DNA from 2 places in the Streptomyces sp. NPDC043738 genome. Region 1 is predicted to be linked to the other one. Evidence: riboswitches for the same ligand, from Rfam matches in the RefSeq annotation. Region 1 holds a riboswitch; the other holds the start of a gene.
What was found. Region 1 has a riboswitch for cobalamin ahead of AC0680_RS34330 (ribonucleoside-diphosphate reductase subunit alpha). Riboswitches for the same ligand answer to the same signal wherever they lie in the genome.
Positions count from the first base shown of each region.

Region 2: another riboswitch for cobalamin. It lies ahead of AC0680_RS29715 (cobalamin biosynthesis protein); the one in region 1 lies ahead of AC0680_RS34330 (ribonucleoside-diphosphate reductase subunit alpha).

Region 1 is NZ_JBWKCJ010000040.1:21,290-28,437, forward strand. It holds gene AC0680_RS34320 (transglycosylase domain-containing protein) at 1-693, opposite strand, end outside; gene AC0680_RS34325 (ribonucleotide-diphosphate reductase subunit beta) at 803-1,852, opposite strand; gene AC0680_RS34330 (ribonucleoside-diphosphate reductase subunit alpha) at 1,852-4,308, opposite strand; cobalamin riboswitch at 4,471-4,621, opposite strand; gene AC0680_RS34335 (GNAT family N-acetyltransferase) at 4,748-5,251, opposite strand; gene AC0680_RS34340 (Uma2 family endonuclease) at 5,361-5,948, shown strand; gene mctP (monocarboxylate uptake permease MctP) at 6,030-7,148, opposite strand, start outside.
Region 2 is NZ_JBWKCJ010000028.1:67,628-74,775, forward strand. It holds gene AC0680_RS29705 (caspase family protein) at 1-1,048, opposite strand, end outside; gene AC0680_RS29710 (hypothetical protein) at 1,054-1,491, opposite strand; cobalamin riboswitch at 1,696-1,844, shown strand; gene AC0680_RS29715 (cobalamin biosynthesis protein) at 1,974-2,960, shown strand; gene AC0680_RS29720 (cobyric acid synthase) at 2,957-4,519, shown strand; gene AC0680_RS29725 (putative cobaltochelatase) at 4,569-6,692, shown strand; gene cobO (cob(I)yrinic acid a,c-diamide adenosyltransferase) at 6,692-7,148, shown strand, end outside.

The DNA.
Region 1 (7,148 bases):
CAGCCCCGGGTCGTACTGCTCGGACCCCTTCAGCAGGGCGGCCAGCAGCGCGCCCTGGCTGGGGTTGAGCTTCTTGGCGTCGATGCCGTAGTACGCGTGGGCGGCCGCCTGGATTCCGTAGGAACCGCGGCCGAACCAGCTGGTGTTGAGGTAGCCGCGCAGGATCTCCGGCTTGGACTTCTGGTTGCTCACCTTCAGCGAGAGGATGAACTCCCTCGCCTTGCGGGTGATCGTCTGATCCTGCGAGAGATAGGTGTTCTTCACATACTGCTGGGTGATGGTGGAGCCGCCCTGGGTCTCCTCGCCGGAGACCATGTTGACCACGGCGCGGGCGATGCCCTGCAGGGAGACGCCGGGGTCGCTGTAGAAGGTGGCGTTCTCCGCGGCGATCACGGAGTTCTCGACCGAGTCGGGCACCTTGTCGAGGGTGACGTTCTGCCGGTTGACGGCGCCCACGCTCACCATCTGGCTGCCGTCCGCCCAGTAGTAGACGGTGGCTTCCTGCCCGGCGAGCTCGTTCTCGTTCGGAATGTCGATCGTCGCGTACACGACAGTGAACAGCCCCGCCAGGCAGAGGATGCCGAACGAGAGGGTGCCGAGCCACAGCCGCCATGACGGCAGCCAGCGGCGCGGACCCTCTCGTCCCTGGCGCGGATAGTCGATGAACCGACGACGCCCCTTCGTGGCCTTCATGTCCACAGAGATGTGGTGGCCGCGGCTCCGGTTGCCGAGGTAACAGAACGCTCACATTGGCGCATGACCAGGGCTGACGGGGCGTCGCAGGTCCTCCGGTTCCCCCGGTCTAGAAGTCGTCGTCGAAGGAGACCGAGCCCTCGACGGCGACCTGGTAGGCGGAGGCCCGGCGCTCGAAGAAGTTGGTCAGCTCCTGGACGTTCTGCAGCTCCATGAAGGAGAACGGGTTCTCCGAGCCGTACACGGGAGCAAATCCCAGGCGCTGCAGCCGCTGGTCGGCGACACACTGGAGGTACTCGCGCATCGACTCGGTGTTCATGCCCGGCAGGCCGTCACCGCACAGGTCGCGGCCGAACTGCAGCTCGGCCTCGACGGCCTCCCTGAGCATCTCGGTGACCTGCTGCTCCAGCTTGTCGTCGAAGAGGTCGGGCTCCTCCTCGCGGACCGTGTCCACCACCGAGAAGGCGAAGTCCATGTGCATGGACTCGTCGCGGAAGACCCAGTTGGTGCCGGTGGCCAGCCCGTGCAGCAGACCGCGCGAGCGGAACCAGTAGACGTAGGCGAAGGCGCCGTAGAAGAACAGCCCCTCGATGCAGGCCGCGAAGCAGATCAGGTTCAGCAGGAAGCGGCGCCGGTCGGCCTTGGACTCCAGCCGGTCGATGCTCTCGACCGAGTCCATCCACTTGAAGCAGAACTCGGCCTTCTCCCGGATGGAGGGGATGTTCTCCACGGCCGCGAAGGCGGCGGCACGGTCGTCCGGGTCGGGGAGGTAGGTGTCCAGCAGCGTCAGATAGAACTGGACGTGCACCGCCTCCTCGAAGAGCTGACGGCTCAGGTACAGCCGCGCCTCGGGGGAGTTGATGTGCTTGTAGAGCGTCAGCACGAGGTTGTTGGCGACGATCGAGTCACCGGTCGCGAAGAACGCGACCAGCCGGCCGATCATGTGCTGCTCGCCCGGCGAGAGCTTGGCGAGGTCGGCGACGTCGGAGTGGAGGTCGACCTCCTCCACGGTCCAGGTGTTCTTGATCGCGTCGCGGTAGCGGTCGTAGAACTCCGGGTACCGCATGGGCCGCAGGGTCAGCTCGAAGCCCGGGTCCAGAAGGTTCTTCTCACCGGTGGTGGCGGTGTGCGTCGCCGAAGCGCTGGTTTCGGTGGTCATTACTGGCAGGCCTCGCAGGACTCGGGGTTTTCCAGGGAGCAGGCGACCGCCTCGGGGTCGGTGGCCTGCTGCGGGACGGGTACGGGGACGGTGCCGCCGGCGGCCGCGGTGCCGCGGGCCGACTGGGCGATCCGGGTCGCCGGCCGCGAACGCAGGTAGTACGTCGTCTTGATGCCGCGCTTCCAGGCGTAGGCGTACATCGAGCTGAGCTTGCCGATGGTCGGCGACGCCATGAAGAGGTTCAGCGACTGGCTCTGGTCGATGAAGGGCGTACGGGCCGCGGCCATGTCGATCAGGGCGCGCTGCGGGATCTCCCAGGCGGTGCGGTACAGCGCCCGGACCTCCTCGGGGATCCAGTCGACGTCCTGCACCGAGCCGTTCGCCTCGCGCAGCGCGTCACGGGTCCGCGCGTCCCACAGCCCCAGGGCCTTGAGCTCCTCGATCAGATACGCGTTGACCTGGAGGAACTCACCCGACAGCGTCTCGCGCTTGAAGAGGTTGGAGACCTGCGGCTCGATGCACTCGTACACGCCCGCGATCGAGGCGATGGTCGCGGTCGGCGCGATCGCCAGCAGCAGCGAGTTGCGCATCCCGGTCGTGGCGATCCTGGTGCGCAGCGCCGCCCAGCGGTCCGCCCAGCGGGGCTCGGCGTTGGGGTAGTGGTCGGGGTGCAGCACACCGCGGGCGGTGCGGGTCGCCGACCAGGCCGGGTGCGGGCCGTGCCGCTCGGCGAGAGCGGCGGACGCCTCGTACGCGGCGAGCATGATCCGCTCGGAGATCCGGGTCGACAGCTCCCGCGCCTCGGCCGAGTCGAAGGGCAGCCGCAGCCGGAAGAAGACGTCCTGCAGGCCCATCAGGCCCAGACCCACCGGGCGCCAGCGGGAGTTGGAGGCCCCGGCCTGCTCGGTCGGGTAGAAGTTGATGTCCACGACCCGGTCGAGGAAGGTGACGGCGGTACGGACCGTGGCGTCCAGCTTCTCCCAGTCCATCGCCTCCTCCCAGCCGGCGGCCTCGTTGCCCAGGTGGGCGGCGAGGTTGACCGACCCCAGGTTGCAGACCGCGGTCTCCCCGTCGTCGGTCACCTCCAGGATCTCCGTGCACAGGTTGGAGGAGTGCACGACCTGGCCGGGCTCGGCGGTCTGGTTGGCGGTGCGGTTGGCGGCGTCCTTGAACGTCATCCAGCCGTTGCCGGTCTGCGCCAGGGTGCGCATCATGCGGGAGTACAGCACCCGGGCCGGGATCTGCTTGAGCGCCCGGCCCTCGGCCTCGGCCCTGCGGTAGGCGGCGTCGAACTCCTCGCCCCACAGGTCCACCAGCTCCGGGGCGTCCGAGGGGGAGAACAGCGACCAGTCGGCGTCCGCCTCCACCCGGCGCATGAACTCGTCCGGGATCCAGTGCGCGATGTTCAGGTTGTGGGTGCGGCGGGCCTCCTCACCGGTGTTGTCGCGCAGCTCCAGGAACTCCTCGATGTCGGCGTGCCAGGTCTCCAGGTAGACGCAGGCGGCGCCCTTGCGCCGGCCGCCCTGGTTCACGGCCGCGACCGAGGCGTCCAGGGTGCGCAGGAAGGGCACGATGCCGTTGGAGTGCCCGTTGGTGCCGCGGATCAGCGAACCGCGGGCGCGGATACGGGAGTAGGACAGGCCGATGCCACCGGCGTGCTTGGACAGCCGCGCCACCTGGTGGTAGCGGTCGTAGATCGAGTCCAGCTCGTCCAGCGGCGAGTCCAGCAGGTAGCAGGACGACATCTGCGGGTGGCGGGTGCCGGAGTTGAACAGCGTGGGGGAGGAGGGCAGGTACGACAGCGAGCTGGTGAGGCCGTACAGCTCGGCGACGTCGTCCAGGGCGCGCTCGCTGCCGTCCTCGGCGAGGCCGCAGGCCACCCGCAGCAGGAAGTGCTGGGGCGTCTCGACGACCTGGCGGGTGGTGGGGTGGCGCAGCAGGTAGCGCGAGTGCAGCGTGCGCAGCCCGAAGTACCCGAACCGGTCGTCGGCCCCGTCGGCGAGCGCCTGGTCGACCAGGGCGTCCAGCCGGGCGGCGTGGGTCCGTACGAACTCCGCGGTCTCGTCGGCGATCAGCCCCTCGCGGTGGCCGACTTCGACGGAGGCGGAGAAGGCGACCGCCCCCTGTTCGGCCGCCTCCTCCGAGATCGAGAGGGTGAGCAGCCGCGCGGCGAGCTTGGAGTACTGCGGCTCGTCACCGATCAGCCCGGCCGCGGCCTCGATGGCCAGCGACCGCAGTTCGGACTCGCCCGCGCCCTCGTACCGGCCGCGCAGGGCGGCGGCGGCCACCTTGCCGGGGTCGGTCGCGGTCAGGTCCTCGGTCAGCTTCGTCAGGGTGCGCAGCAGCGCGACGCCCGGACCGTCCTGCCCGGCCTCGCCCGGACCGCCGGCGGGCGTGGTCACCGCAGGCTGCACGACCTCGGCGTCTGACGCGGGTTCCGTTGGCGCGATGGTCACGTGATGCTCTCCCTCACTCGGCGGGGGCCAGGAGGGGCGGGGCGCGACGGCCGCACGCGCGCGTGCGGCACCCCGTGACGGCCAGGGGTGCGCGGGCACACCGCGCGGCGTCCACCGGCCCAACCCTCGGGGCCCGGACGTATCGACGTCCGCACCGATGGCGGTGCGGGCGTACCGTCGGCAGGTCCTCGGACTTCACGGGCGCGCGGCAGGGCCCTCATCGGGCCACTGGGCGCGCTCTTACACCGTTGCGGGACAGTTCCGGATTCCCACCGGATTCCCCTGCGGCGACAGCGAGGACGAGCATACATCTTGTGCTGCTCCCCGCGTGCACCCCCACATCTTGTGTCGCCACCTCATACCACTCCGACAGGTGTGCGAAGTGCCAGGGGGCGGGGGAGCGCCCGGAACGGCCCTCAGGCCGGGCCTGGAGCGCCTTTCAGGCCACGTCCCGCGCGAACGCCCAGAGAGTGATCCCCGGTACCGGTTCCCAGTCCCGCTCTTCCGCGCGCGCGAACCCCAGCCTGCGGTAGAGCCGGTGCGCGGGCAGTACGTGCCGCGGCGTGGACAGCACCATGCCGCTCAGCCCGAGTGCCCGCGCCCGCTCCAGACACGCCGCCACCAACGCCTCCCCGACCCCTCGTCCGCGCCCCTCGGGCCGCACCGCGAGCATCCGGAACTCGCCCTCCCCGGGCCCCGCCAGCTCCGCATACGGACTCCCGTACGCGGAGAAGGTGACCGTCCCCACCACCCGCTCGTCCGGCCCCTCCACGGCCACCAACACCTCGGCCTGCTCCGCCCGTTCCGCCACCTCCCGCAGCTTCGCCGCGTAGGCGTCGCGCTCCCCGGATACCAGCAGCCCATCGGCCAGATAGACCGCCACCAGCAACTCCCCGACCGCACCGAACTCCGCCTGGCGCACGGGCCTGATCGTGATGTCCATGGGGTCAAGTGTGGGGGGCGGGGCCGACGGCGGGGTGGGTGTCGGCGGGCTCGGCTATCGTCGGTTCCGCACCTCCCTGCTCCGCCCGTTGGAAGAAGGAGAAGGCCCGATGACCGCGCTTGCCGACCGGCCACACGTCATGGAGACGGAGCACTTCGAAGAGGCCGCCCGGATACTCAGCCGCCTGGAGAAAGGCGCTCGGCTGGAATTCATCGACGGGAAGGTCAGGAGCAAGCCGATGCCGGACGGGGCCCACGGGCGCATCATTCAGTGGCTGACGCGCATCTGTTTGCAGCAGCGGCCCGAACTCTGGCTCAACCCCGACCAAGGTCTCAAGGTGCAGGAGTACCGCGCAGGCCGCGCCCGGCCGGACGGCACGCTCGCACACATGGACGCCTTCAACGTCTCGGGCGAGTGGGCAGACCCCGATGCCGTACTCATGGTCGTCGAGGTGACCTCCCACGACTCCGACACCCATCAGCGCGACAGGGTGGAGAAGCCTCGCGCCTATGCGGAGACCGGTATCCCGCTCTATCTGCTGATCGACCGGCAAGCTTGCGAGGTATTGGTCCACAGCCAGCCTGACGGGGTCCGCTACGAGACGGTCAACACCGTTCCCTACGGCAAGCCCCTGCTTCTGCCCGACCCGGTGAACATCACCCTTGAAACCGAGGCTCTGAAGGACTGGGCGGACTGACCGCCCCACCTCCGACAAGCGAACGGGCCGCCGCGCCCAGGAGGAGCGCGACGGCCCGTAGCCGCAAGCGAGCCGGTGGCGTCAGTGCCCCGCCGGTGCCCCCGCCGTAGCAGGCGGCAGCTCCGCCGAGACGCCCTCGTCGCCGGCGTCCGCGGTGTAGTCGCCGGGGCTGGTCTCGTCGACGCCCTCAGGGGCCTTCATGGCCTTCAGGGCGAACGTCAGCACGACCGTCACCACGACGTTCAGGACGAAGGCGGTCAGGCCGATGTAGCCGATCTCGCCGATGCCGGGGATCTCCTTGCTGGAGCCGCCGAAGTGGGCCTGGGTCGGGCTGGCGACGCCGTACGCCGCGAGCGTGCCGTAGAGCATGCCGGCCGCCCAGCCGGTCAGCAGCGCCCAGCGGTGGAACCAGCGGGTGAACAGGCCGCCGACCAGGGCCGGCATGGTCTGCAGGATCCAGATGCCGCCCAGCAGCTGGAAGTTGATCGCGACGGTCTTGTCCATGGTGAGGACGAAGATCAGGGCGCCGACCTTGACCAGCAGGGAGACCAGCTTGGCGACCTTGTGCTCCTGCTCGGGCGTGGCGCCGGGCTTGAGGAAGTCCTTGTAGACGTTGCGGGTGAACAGGTTGGCCGCGGCGATCGACATGATGGCCGCCGGGACCAGCGCGCCGATGCCGATCGCGGCGAACGCGACGCCGGAGAACCAGCTGGGGAACATGTCCTCGAACAGCTGCGGGATGGCCAGCTGCGGGTTGCCCTGGATGTCCGTACCGGCCTTGACGGCCATGAAGCCGAGCAGCGCCAGGAAGCCCAGCATCAGGGAGTACAGCGGCAGGATCGTGGTGTTGCGGCGGATCACGTTGCGGCTGCGCGAGGAGAGCGTGGCGGTGATCGAGTGCGGGTACATGAAGAGCGCCAGCGCCGAGCCGAGCGCCAGGGTCGCGTACGCCCACTGTGCGTTGGGCCCGCTGGTCAGCTCGCCGCGCGGCTTGCCGGGGACGGCGCCGGGCTCGGCGAACGCCTTGCCGGCCGCGTCGAAGATCCCGTCGAAACCACCCAGTTTGATCGGGATGTAGACGATCGCCACGATGATGACCAGGTAGATCAGCCCGTCCTTGACGAAGGCGATCAGGGCGGGCGCGCGCAGGCCGGAGGAGTAGGTGTACGCGGCCAGCACCGCGAAGGCGATCAGCAGCGG
Region 2 (7,148 bases), on a different contig from region 1:
GGTCCTTGGCGGCGGAGTAGACGGTGATCTGGGCGCGCCGGCAGCCCGCGGGCAGATCGTCCTCGCCGTGCAGCGGGCGGGTGTTGAGCTCGGACATCTCGTAGCCGAAGGCGGCCTGGCGCAGGGTGGGTTCGGCCTCCGGGGCGGTGAGCAGCCGCAGTTCGAGGGCGGGCGGGCAGTCCGGCGGCGGGCGCAGCGCGTGCAGGGTGAGCAGTGTGGCGGCGGTGAGCGCGAGGACGGTGCCCAGCGAGAGCAGGAGCCGCAGCCGGCGCCGGAGGTGCTGGTTGAACCAGCGGCGTAAGCGGACCCGCGGCGGCGTCGGGAGCCGGACCTCTGGGGTGGCGAAGGACAGGACGACGTCGTCGAGGGTGTTCTGCTTCGCGGAGCGCGGCTCCCAGACGTCGCCCATCGGGGTCCGCTCGTCGGCGAGCCGGGTGCGCAGCTCCCGTACGAGGTCCTCGAAGGCGACGAAGCGCCGCCCGGGGATGCCGTGTTCGAGGACCTCCACCATGGCCCGGGTGAAGAGGCTGCCGCCGGCCGGTTCGTCGCCGCTGAAGATCCGGCGGTTGGGCTGGGCGGCCATCAGCAGCGACATGGGCTTGCGCAGGGAGTGGAAGGCTCCGTCGGCGTTGCCGGCGTAGCAGCACTCCAGGACGATCACGATGCGCTCGGCCCGTGCGTTGTCGAGGCAGGAGAGCACCATGTCCTGCCAGGAGACGGTGGTGTGGCTCTGCCGGGGCACGGAGGCGCCGACCATCAGCTGCAGATCGCCGCCGTCGCTGCGGACCCGGCCGTGGCCGGAGAAGTGCACCAGCAGCAGACCGCGCGCCTCGTCGGCGGCGGTCTTGAGGGCCTGTCCCAGCTCCCAGGGCTCCGTGGGGCGGCAGACCGTGACCTCGTCGGCGGTGAACAGGTCGGTGGCGGTCAGTGCCCGCCGCAACTCGGGGGCGTTGTCCTCCACCGCGGGCAGGCCGGTCAGCGTGGTGTAGTCGTGGACACAGACCAGCAGCGCCCGGTTGATCTTTCCCCGCGCGTCGTATTCGGACATCCGGGTCAGCCCTCGCCGGTGCCGCCCCCGCGCGTCGGTCCGCCCGGATCGGGGCGTTCGGTGTCGCCGACCGCCTGCAGCTCACCGCCCGTGCCGGCGTCGACGGCGGGCGCCTCGCCCTCGGCCCGCTCCTCCTTGCGGCGCCGCAGCCACTCGCGCAGGGCGATGCCCAGCCCCTTGGTGACCTCGGCGGCGACCGCGCCGACGATCACCAGGATCAGGTCGTCCACTCCCACGGCCATGTCGCCCGGTCCGGCCGGGTCGGCACCGCCGGTGCCGGCCGCTTCGTGGGCGGGGCGCGGCCGCTGCTCCCAGGCGTGTTCCCGGCGGCTCAGCCACGGTTCGCGCTCCAGCCACACCTGGAGGTCGTCGATGTCCTGCTGCGGATTGTTCGTCCCCGTGATCCTGATGCGGATCTCGTGATGACCGGCGCTCTCCGGCATCCCCCAGCCCCCTTCCGGCGGCCCCTTCGCCACCGTGCAACTGATAGTGACGTGGGATCAGGGGCACAGGCAACCGTCTGTGACGCGGCCGCCACCCTGTGGCGTGTGCCACAGCGCGTGCCACGGGGCAGCGTCGCAGGTCAAGGGTGAGTTGACGGGCCTTCGCAGGGCGTGGTGGACTGCCGGAGCCAATCGGCGACAGATGAGGAAGTCCGGTGAGAATCCGGCGCGGTCCCGCCACTGTCACCGGGGAGCGTTCCTCCAGCGAAGGCCACGGTCCGCCTCGCGTACGCCTGACGGCGTACCAGGACTGGAAGGCCGGGGGCCACGCCGATCCGGGAGCCAGGAGACTCCTGTCGCCGTCACGTCGAGCCAGGGCGCGGACCCTGAGTGAGGACATACCGCCATGCCCGGCCGCCCTTCGAGAGCACCACTGCACGGCCCCGCAGGGCCCCTTCGAGGCCTGACGGCGGCCTGACCCGATGCGCGGCGAACACGCGGGATACGCGTGCGGCGCGGCCCTGGGCTTTCTCGCCGACCTGATCGCGGCGGATCCGCGGCGCGGCCATCCGGTGGCCGCGTTCGGCCGGGCCGCGGGCGCCGTGGAGCGCCGGCTGTGGCGCGACCACCGCGGGTACGGCGCGGCACATGCCGTGCTGTGCGCGGGCGGTGCGGCCGCCGGGGCCGCCCTGCTGCGGCGCGCCGCGGGACGCTCCCGCGGGGCCCGCGTCGCGCTGACCGCGGCGACGGTCTGGGCCGTGCTGGGCGGCACCTCGCTGGGCCGGGAGGCACGGGCCGTCGGCGGGGCGCTCACGGCGGGCGACCTGGACGTGGCCCGGGAGCGGCTGCCGCATCTGTGCGGGCGTGATCCGCAGGCGCTGGACGGGCCTCAGTTGGCCCGCGCGGTGGTGGAGTCGGTCGCCGAGAACACCTCGGACGCGGTGGTGGGTGCCCTGGTGTGGGGCGCGCTCGGCGGGGTGCCCGGCCTGGTGGCGTTCCGTGCGGTGAACACGCTGGACGCGATGGTGGGTCACAAGTCGCCGCGCTACCGCCGCTTCGGCTGGGCCTCGGCCCGGCTCGACGACCTCGCCGGCTGGCCCGGCTCCCGGCTGACCGCCACCCTGGCCGTGCTCGCCGGCCCCGACCGGCGCGGCGCGCTGCGGGCCTGGCGGGCCGACGGCGGGGCGCACCCGAGCCCCAACGCGGGCCCGGTGGAGGCGTCGTTCGCGGGTGCGCTGGGCGTACGGCTGGGCGGCACGCTGGCGTACGGCGGGCGGGTCGAGCACCGCCCGGTGCTCAACGGCGGGGCGCGGCCGGTCGCGGCCGGCGACATCGAGCGGGCGGTACGGCTGTCGCGGAAGGTGAGCGCGCTGGCGCTGGCGACGACGGTGGCAGGACGGCTGGTGGCGGGCGCGGTGCGGCACAGGAGCGCGGCGGCGCGCCGCGGGAGCGGGAGGAAGAGCCGGTGAACGGGCGGAGCAAGGCGTCCGGCGGGACCGTCGGCGGGGGCCTGTTGGTGGCCGGTACGACGTCGGACGCCGGCAAGAGCGTGGTGACGGCGGGAATCTGCCGCTGGCTGGTACGGCAGGGCGTGCGCGTGGCGCCCTTCAAGGCGCAGAACATGTCGCTGAACTCGTTCGTCACGCGCGAGGGCGCGGAGATCGGCCGGGCCCAGGCGATGCAGGCCGCCGCGGCGCGGGTGGAGCCGACCGCGCTGATGAACCCCGTGCTGCTCAAGCCGGGCGGCGACCGCAGCAGCCAGGTGGTGCTGCTGGGCAAGCCGGTCGGTGAGCTCAGTGCCCGTGGCTACCACGCGGGCCGGCAGGAGCAGTTGCTCGGCACGGTGACCGACTGCCTGGCCGAGCTGCGGCGTACCCATGACGCGGTGATCTGCGAGGGCGCCGGCAGCCCCGCCGAGATCAACCTGCGGCGCACCGACATCGTCAACATGGGCATCGCCCGGGCCGCCCGGATACCGGTCGTCGTGGTCGGCGACATCGACCGCGGCGGGGTGTTCGCGTCCTTCTTCGGCACCACCGCGCTGCTGTCGAAGGAGGACCAGGCGCTGGTGGCGGGGTACCTCGTCAACAAGTTCCGGGGCGATGTGACGCTGTTGGAGCCCGGCCTGGAGATGATGCGGCGCCTGAGCGGGCGGCCGACGCTGGGCGTGCTGCCCTTCGCGCACGGGCTGGGCATCGACGAGGAGGACGGCCTGCGGGTGTCTCTGCGCGGCACGGTGCGCGAAAGCGTGGTGGCGCCGCCGCACGGCGCCGATGTGCTGCGGGTCGCGGTCGCCGCCGTACCGCTGATGTCGAACTTCACGGACGTGGACGCGCTGGCCGCCGAACCGGGCGTGGTGGTGCGGTTCGTGGACCGGGCCGAGGAGCTGGCCGACGCGGATCTGGTGGTGCTGCCGGGGACCCGGGGCACGGTGCGGGCGCTTGCGTGGCTGCGCGAGCGCGGCCTGGCGGACGCGATCGCCCGCCGGGCCGCCGAGGGCCGCCCGGTGCTGGGCGTCTGTGGCGGCTTCCAGATGCTGGGCGAGCGCATCGAGGACGAGGTCGAGTCGAAGGCGGGCACGGTCGAGGGGCTGGGGCTGCTGCCCGTACGGGTGCGGTTCGCGGCGGAGAAGACCCTCGCGCGGCCGGCCGGGCGGGCGCTGGGCGAGCCGGTGGAGGGGTACGAGATCCACCACGGCGTCGCCGAAGTGACCGGCGGCGAGGCGTTCTTCTCCGATGACGAAGGGCACGGCCTGGACGGCTGCCGGGTCGGCTCCGTGTGGGGCACGCACTGGCACGGCTCGCTGGAGAGCGACGGCTTCCGCCGGGCGTTCCTGCGGCGGGTGGCGGCCGACGCGGGGCGGGCCTTCGTGCCGGCCCCCGACACCCGCTTCGCCGCGCTGCGCGAGGAGCAGCTGGACCGGCTGGGCGATCTGATCGAGGAGCACGCGGACACGGACGCGCTGTGGCGGCTGATCGAGGAAGGGGTGCCGGAGGGGCTGCCGTTCGTGCCTCCGGGGGCGCCATGAGGGGTACGCATGGGACGGATCGGGCCGGCGACGTGGAGGATGACAAGGCATGACAACGGTGCACAACACGACCCCGCAGTACCCCTTCACCGCGGTCGTCGGGATGGACGATCTGCGGCTGGCGCTGCTGCTCAACGCGGTGAGCCCCGCGGTCGGCGGGGTGCTGGTGCGCGGCGAGAAGGGCACCGCCAAGTCCACCGCGGTGCGCGCGCTGTCGGCCCTGATGCCGGCCGTCGACGTGGTCGGCGGCTGCCGCTTCGCCTGCGCGCCCACCGCACCCGACCCCGGCTGCCCTGACGGGCCGCACGAGCCGGGCGCCGTCGAGCAGCGCCCGACGCGCATGGTCGAGCTGCCCGTCGGCGCCTCCGAGGACCGGCTGGTCGGCGCGCTGGACATCGAACGGGCCCTGTCGGAGGGTGTGAAGGCCTTCGAGCCGGGACTGCTGGCGGACGCGCACCGCGGCATCCTGTACGTCGACGAGGTCAACCTCCTCCACGACCACCTGGTGGACCTGCTGCTGGACGCCGCCGCCATGGGCGCCTCCTACGTCGAGCGTGAGGGCGTCTCGGTACGGCACGCGGCCCGCTTCCTGCTCGTGGGCACCATGAACCCCGAAGAGGGCGAGCTGCGGCCGCAGTTGCTGGACCGGTTCGGGCTCACGGTCGAGGTCGCGGCCTCGCGCGAGCCGGAGCAGCGGGTGGAGGTGGTCCGCCGGCGGCTGGCGTACGACGCGGACCCGGCCGGCTTCGCGGCGCGCTGGGCGGCCGAGGAGGACGGGTTGCGCGCGCGCATCGCCGCCGCCCGGGAGCTGCTGGCGCACGTGGTGCTGGGGGACGCGGCGCTCCGCCAGATCGCGGCGACCTGTGCCGCCTTCGAGGTGGACGGGATGCGCGCGGACATCGTGATGGCGCGCACCGCCACGGCCCTGGCCGCCTGGGCGGGGCGCACGGACGTCCAGGAGGAGGACGTCCGGCAGGCGGCGCTGCTGGCGCTGCCGCACCGCCGGCGCCGCAATCCGTTCGACGCCCCCGGCCTGGACGAGGACAAGCTCGACCGGACGCTGGAGGAGTTCGGCGGGGCGGACGAGGGCGCCGACGGCGAGGACGACCCGGAGCCGGACGGTCCGGACGGCGGCCCCGACGGGGGCGGTCCGGGCGGTGCGCCGCCGCCTCAGGAGGGCGGGCCGCAGGAGTCGGCGCAGCAGCCGGAGGCCGAACTGCCGCACCAGCAGGAGCGCCAGGCCCCGCAGGCCCCCGAGTCCCCTCAGGCGCCCGAGACATCAGAGCCCGAGCCCCGGCCTCAGGCGGGCGCGGCCGGTGAGAAGCCGGCCGTCAGGGCCGCCGAGCCGTTCCGGACGCGCCGGCTGGACGTACCGGGCCTGGGCGAGGGCGCCGACGGCCGCCGCTCCCGTGCCCGTACCGCGCACGGCCGGACGACCGGGGCCCGCCGCCCCCGGGGCGCCCTGGGCAAGCTGCACCTGGCCGCGACCGTGCAGGCCGCGGCGCCGCATCAGCACGCGCGCGGGCGGCGGGGCAGCGGCCTGGTCGTGCGCAGGGACGATCTGCGCGAGGCGGTGCGCGAGGGCCGCGAGGGCAATCTCGTGCTGTTCGTCGTGGACGCGTCCGGTTCGATGGCGGCGCGCAAGCGGATGAGCGCGGTCAAGGGCGCGGTGCTCTCGCTGCTGCTGGACGCCTACCAGCGGCGCGACAAGATCGGCATGATCACCTTCCGGGGCGCCGGCGCCGAGCTGGCGCTGCCCCCGACGTCGTCGGTCGAGGCGGGCGCCGCGCGCCTGGAGCAGCTGCCGACGGGCGGCCGGACGCCGCTGTCGGAGGGTCTGCTGCGGGCCCACGAGGTACTGCGGGTGGAGCGGATGCGGGACGCCTCGCGCCGCCCCCTGCTGGTGGTCGTCACCGACGGGCGGGCGACCGGCGGCCCCGAGCCGGTCGCGCGGGCCGCTCGTGCCGCCCGGCTGCTGGCCGCCGAGGGCACCGCCTCGGTGGTCGTGGACTGCGAGGCGGGCCCGGTGCGGCTGGGGCTCGCGGGCGAACTGGCCCGGGAGCTGCAGGGCACGGCCGTCACCCTCGACGAGCTGCGCGCGGACAGCGTCTCCGCGCTCGTACGGACCGTGCGGGGCAACAGGACCGATCACGCCAACAGGAAGGCCGCGTAATGCCGCAGGGACAGCCGTCCGTCGTACCGAACGACGGGCTCACCACCCGCCAGCGCCGCAACCGCCCGCTGGTCTTCGTCCACACCGGCCAGGGCAAGGGCAAGTCCACCGCCGCCTTCGGGCTGGCGCTGCGCGCCTGGAACCAGGGCTGGCCGGTCGGGGTGTTCCAGTTCGTGAAGTCGGCGAAGTGGAAGGTCGGCGAGGAGCGGGCGCTGAAGGTGCTCGGCGACTCCGGCGAGGGCGGCACCGTCGCCTGGCACAAGATGGGCGAGGGCTGGTCCTGGGTGCAGCGCGACATCGCCTCCAGTGAGGACGCGGCGCGCGAGGGCTGGGAGCAGGTCAAGCGGGACCTCGCCGCGGAGACCTACAAGCTGCTGGTGCTCGACGAGTTCGCCTACCCGCTGAAGTGGGGCTGGATCGACACCGAGGAGGTGGTGTCGGTGCTGCGCGACCGCC